One region of the Sinobaca sp. TMA16-18 genome, then DNA from elsewhere that is predicted to be linked to it. Evidence: predicted binding sites of a transcription regulator. Region 1 holds the regulator's gene; the other holds the start of a gene.
What was found. The regulator Rex, encoded in region 1, represses fermentation and respiration genes when NADH is low (regulators of the CRP and FNR family bind a similar motif). The targets are predictions, from matches to a motif close to TTGTGAAATATTTCACAA.
Positions count from the first base shown of each region.

Region 2: a site for Rex is predicted at 1,227-1,244, ahead of AC5W14_RS09695 (L-lactate dehydrogenase). Genes of this name have one in related genera too.

Region 1 is NZ_JCAKFM010000004.1:362,861-365,862, reverse strand. It holds gene AC5W14_RS10170 (ABC-F family ATP-binding cassette domain-containing protein) at 1-850, opposite strand, end outside; gene AC5W14_RS10165 (redox-sensing transcriptional repressor Rex) at 1,125-1,772, shown strand; gene AC5W14_RS10160 (twin-arginine translocase TatA/TatE family subunit) at 1,811-2,008, shown strand; gene tatC (twin-arginine translocase subunit TatC) at 2,025-2,825, shown strand; gene AC5W14_RS10150 (TetR/AcrR family transcriptional regulator) at 2,885-3,002, opposite strand, start outside.
Region 2 is NZ_JCAKFM010000004.1:257,143-260,144, reverse strand. It holds gene AC5W14_RS09700 (L-lactate permease) at 1-195, opposite strand, end outside; gene AC5W14_RS09695 (L-lactate dehydrogenase) at 231-1,193, opposite strand; gene AC5W14_RS09690 (TVP38/TMEM64 family protein) at 1,520-2,191, opposite strand; gene AC5W14_RS09685 (SDR family oxidoreductase) at 2,316-3,002, opposite strand, start outside.

The DNA.
Region 1 (3,002 bases):
TATTGCGCTGCACAAAGTCTTCGAGCTCCGCAATTTCCTTTTGCTGCTTTTCAAAGGTTTTCAGCTCCTGCTCATAGCGGAGCGCTTTTTCATCTATATAGTAGCTGTAGTTGCCCTGGTATAAAGAAGCTTTGTTCCAGGCAATCTCATACACCTTCTGGACAATTTTATCGAGAAAATAGCGGTCATGGGAAACGATCAGGACCGCGCCGTCATAGCCGGACAAATACTGCTCGAGCCAGCGGAGCGTATCAATATCCAGGTGGTTGGTCGGCTCGTCGAGAATCAAAAGCGCCGGTTTGGAGAGCAGCAGCTTGGCAAGAGCCAGACGGGTTTTCTGCCCGCCGCTCAATACGTTAATCGGGGTCTCGTAGTCAAAGGCCCCGAAGCGGAGCCCGGAAAGAATCCCGCGGATGTCGGCTTCAAACTGATAGCCGCCGCGTTCTTTAAAGGTGTGCTGCATGGAGTCATATTCGCTCAGCACCTTTTCGTAGGCGGCCGGCTGTTCGAGAAGGGAGGGGTCCGACATTTTTTCTTCAAGTCCGCGGAGGTCTTTTTCCATTTTGCGGAGTGCGGTAAATACCGTCAGCATTTCTTCCCAGATCGAGCGGTCGGTGTCGAGTCCGCTGTGCTGGTCGAGATAGCCGATCGATACGTCTTTTGGAACGACGACCTGGCCGGAATCACTTGGCAGCTCTCCGGTAATGATTTTTAAAAGCGTGGATTTCCCGGCGCCGTTTCGGCCGATCAGGGCCACGCGTTCCTTGGCTTTTATGTCCATTTTTATATTTTGCAGAATCGTGTCTGCACCAAATGACTTTGTTATATCTATACACTGCAGTACGATCATTAAGAACCATCCTTTTATACAAGTCTCATCTTTTAGTTTAGCGTATTTCGCGGGAAAAGGCGATTGTTCAGGAAACAGAAAGGCGCGTCATTTCCTTTATATTCATATGACAATACGTGGCCGAATGGTGTACAATAAATAAAGAAAGCGCAAACAGAAATCCTTCTGTTCGTCTTTCTCCCAGATAACAGGTATGCTGTGTATACCGGGAGATCCCGATACAAACAATGCCTGAGAGCGATTGAAACAGGCAGCGACCTTTGGAGGCTTTCTAATGAATACAGACCAGCAAAAAATACCACAGGCTACAGCGAAGCGCCTGCCGCTGTATTACCGATTTCTTGAAAACCTGCATGCCTCCGGAAAAACCAGGGTGTCTTCCACGGAATTAAGCGAAGCGGTGAAAGTGGATTCGGCGACGATCCGCCGGGATTTTTCCTACTTCGGCGCGCTCGGCAAGAAGGGATACGGCTACAACGTATCCTACCTGCTGTCCTTTTTCCGGAAAACCCTGGACCAGGACGAGCGGACTAACGTCTGCCTCGTTGGCGTCGGGAACCTCGGCACGGCACTTCTGCGTTATAATTTTTCCAGAAGCGACAACACGCGTATCGTCTCCGCCTTTGACGTAAATGACAATATCGTCGGAAACGAAGTAGGCGGAGTGGAAATTTTCCATCTGGACAAGCTTTCGGAAAAGGCACCGGACGACGAGCAGCCAAGCGTGGCCATTTTGACTGTGCCCGCTGAATTTGCCCAGTCCACTGCCGAAAAGATTGTGGATGCCGGCATCAAAGGCATTCTGAACTTCACGCCTGCCCGGCTGTCCCTGCCGCCTTACATAAGGGTGCACCATATTGATTTATCGATTGAACTGCAGACACTCGTCTACTTTTTACGGAATTACCCGCTCGACACGTAAGCACGTATCCGATTTACTTTAAAAAGGGAGGCTGTAACATGCCAATAGGTCCAGGAAGTCTTGCATTGATAGCGATAGTAGCACTGCTTATATTCGGCCCAAAGAAGCTGCCGGAGCTTGGAAAGGCAGCGGGCAACACCTTGAGAGAATTTAAGTACGCAACCAAGGGGCTGGCAGATGATGACGATGAAGAAAAGCCAAAGAAATCCGAACCAAAAACCGGTGAAACCAAGTAATCCGAACCAACCGCCTATTATAGAAGAAGAGATGACGCTGTATGACCACCTCGGGGAGCTGAGAAGGAGAATCATCCTGGTCGGCAGCGTTTTTCTTGCGGCTATGATTATCGGCCTGATTATTGCACCGCGCGTGATTGAACACCTGCAGAACATCCCGGCAGCGGAAGATTTTCCGATGAACGTCTTCAGCCTGACCGATCCCGTGATGCTCTACATGAACTTCGCGTTTGTCATCGGCCTGATACTTGTGTTTCCGCTATTGCTGCACCAGCTCTGGGCGTTTGTCGCTCCGGGGCTTCTGGAAAATGAGCGGAAAGCAACCTTGTCGTACATTCCGATCGCGACGCTCCTGTTTTTCGGGGGGCTCGCTTTTGCCTACTTTATCCTGTTTCCAAACGTGCTCCGTTTTTTAAGCTCGCTTACCGAGCGGCTCGGCCTGACGGAGCAGTACGGCGTGAACGATTACTTCTCGTTTTTGTTCCAGCTCACGCTCCCGTTCGGGCTGTTGTTTCAACTGCCGGTCGTCGTCATGTTTCTGACGCGCCTCGGCCTGATTACGCCCGCCTGGCTGCGCACGGTGCGGAAGTACGCATACTTCGTGCTGCTGGTTGTCGCCGGCTTTATTACGCCGCCGGAGATCGTCTCGCATCTGATGGTCACCGTGCCGCTCCTGCTGCTTTATGAAGTAAGCATTATTATTTCCAGGTCGACGTACAAGAAAGTACAGAAAGCCGAAAAACAACGCATGGAAGAATGGGCGCTCGAAGAACAAAAGCGCCTGCAGGAAGAAATCGATAAAAAGAATAAAGCGTAAAAAACATCCGAAAGGGTGTTTTTTTTTGCATAACTTGAAAATGGGCAAAGAAAGTTAAATCACTTTATTAACTTTCTCATCACCCCGTCACTGGAAAGTTCCTCTAACCATTCCATTAATTTTTCGATAGATGGCGCCTCTTCTTGATTAAACCAGTAACTTAGTACACCTATCATG
Region 2 (3,002 bases), 110 kb from region 1:
AGACAAAGCGGTGGACACCGGCATATCGAAAAACAGAATAGTAATAGCGGTACATACAGCAAGCGAGAGAGCGGCAGCGTATACGCCTTTCATTTTAAAGACTGTCATCGCCAGCAGAAAAAGAAGAATAGGGAGAAACGCGATCAGCGCACTGATCCATTCATTGCCAAAAGGGTCATACTGCTGGTACCACATGGAGGGTCATCTCTCTTCTGTAAGGTGTAGTGTAATTAGTTAGTAAGGTTTTTGACCGCTGGTTCCAGCGTATCCTTCAACGTTTTTATGCTGTGGTCAAACTGCTTCTGTTCTTTTTCGGAAAGAGCCAGCTGTACAACTTCACGGATGCCCTGGCGGTTTACAATTGTCGGCACGCCGGCATATACGTCTGCTGCTCCGTATTCTCCGTCAAGGTAGGCGCTCACAGTAAGAATGCAGTTTTCGTTACCTAGAATCGCACGGGTGACGCGGGCAAGACTCATCGCAATACCGTAGTAGGTGGCGCCTTTTTTCTGAATAATATGATAGGCGGCATCACGAACATTTTCAAAAATTTTGTCCAAATCCTCTGTTTTGTAGGCTGGGTTGGTTTTTAAATAGTCGGTGATCGGCACGCTGCCAATTGTTGCGCTGCTCCATACAGGAAGCTCCGTATCGCCGTGTTCACCGATTACATCAGCGTGAACGTTGCTTGCGGATACGTTAAAATAATCGCTTAAAAGAAAACGGAATCGGGCAGTGTCAAGCGTCGTACCGCTGCCAATTACACGGGATGCCGGAAACCCGCTGAACATCTTTACGGCCTGGGTCAGAATATCAACCGGATTGGTGGCAACAAGGAAAATACCGTCAAAATGATTTTCCATAACCTGATCCACCAAGGTTTTAAAAATCTTCATGTTTTTTTCTACCAGATCGAGCCGGGTTTCGCCGGGTTTCTGGTTGGCACCTGCACAGATGCAGACAATATCTGCTTCCTTACAGTCGCTGAAATCGCCGTACCATGTATTTGTAGGAGATGGGGCAAACGCTTTTCCATGATTTAAATCCATCACGTCCCCAATCGCTTTTTCCTGATTTACATCAATAATGACCAGTTCCTCGGTAATTGCCTGATTAATTAAGGCAAAAGCATAGCTGCTTCCGACAAGACCTGCGCCTATTAGTACCACACGGTTCACTTTTTCTTTTTTCATTGTATCCATCTAAATCACTCCTCATTATTTCTTATGTGAATTACTTCACAAGTTAATTGTGCATTATTTCACAAACTTTAGCAAGGGATTTTTTTGAATTTTTTTCTGTTTTTTTGAAAAAATAAAGTAACGGCAGAAAAGCGGAGAACGTGTGGTTTCATCATGGCATGCCTCCCTTTTTTGGAAATAAAGGATGCGTCAGCAGGGGATGGGTTAAAAATAACATAATATTTAGAAAATTAATATCCAATAATAATGTACTTCTATAAGGACACGGCAAAAAAGCCGCCCGGGTGCCCCGGACGGCTTTTCTTATAAGCATGTATTTAAGAGGCGGGAGGATTTTGTTTCGGTGGTTTATTAAGTATGGCTTCCGCGGCCGCCCGCTTTTTAAACCAGCGGTAGACCAGGTAGAACACGATCAGAAACACCCCATACACCAGTGCGGCATAAAGAAGCTGGGAAGGGTTCGTCGTGATAAGTGTGCCGATTGTTGCAAACAGAATCATCGACGGTATTTTACCGAGCGAAGAAGCGACGGCGTAGGGAAGCAGCCGGATTCTGCTTAATGCCGCGTAACAATTCACGATGATGCTTGGAATAACCGGAATCAGCCGGGTGACAAACAGCGTAAAAAACGCATTTTTTTCAAAAAGCACCGTTATACGTTCCAGGGCCGCATATTTATTAATGATGCGCCGTCCCACGTCCTGAAATCCATATCGGACGAGTAAAAACATAATAATGGAAGCCGCTGCAGAGCCGAACCAGACGAGAAGCGAGCCGAGAACCGCTCCGTAAGCCGCGCCGATAATGCCCCCGATAATCGGATAGGGAATAATCGGAAACAGGGAAAACAGAACAGCTGCCCCTGCGGTTAAAAAGAAATAATCCCGGCTGTTCACCTGAAGCCAGTTGTATAGAGACCCGCCGTATTGATAAATGAGCCAAAACAGTCCCGCATAAAAAAGAAGTACTGCAATCCGCCTTAGTGCCATAAGCCACCCCCGTTGGAAATCATCTACTCCTACTGTACTGAATATAAACAGGGCTGGCAAAGAGAAAGACCCGCTATAAAAAAACGATGCCGGTTTACAGCCGGCATCGTTTTATATTACTGGGTTATACGCGCTCTTCCCATTTATCTTTTTCAGTCTGCTTCATCGTATCTTCTGTTTCCTGAGGATGGGCTGTACGGAAGGCATGGTGGTCGGATTCAATAACTTCCACCATTTTGCTGATCATGTCTTCCGGATCGTACTGTTGGTCCAGAATAGTCTCCGTTTCTTCAATGGAAGACCGCTTTGTAAAGTTTTCCTTCTCGTCGTACCATTTCCACTTTTCTTCGAACATCCGGTCGTTAAATCCTGTTTCAAAAGGACCCGGATTAATTGTAGCTACCTGGACACCGAATTCTTCAAGCTCTGCTTTCATCGTTTTGGCTATTGCCTCGATGGCATGCTTGGAGGAGCTGTAGGCGCCGAGGTAAGGCATCGCTACAATACCGACGATAGAACTGAGGAAGATAATTTTGCCCTGTTTTTTGTTTACGAATTTTTTCGCTGCAATCTGGGCATTCTCCAAGGTGCTGAATACGTTTGTTTCATATACCTCACGCACACGATCCACCGGAATTTCCGAAATCGGACCGCCTTCGCCGATCGCCGCATTGGCGACAAATACATCATAATCATATTCCTCGATCAGCTGCTGATCGCGTTTGCTCTTCACATCAAGCTTAATTACTTCCAGCTTAACGCCGGCCGCATCCGCCGCTTCACGAAGGCTCGTTACCTGCGAAATAATCTC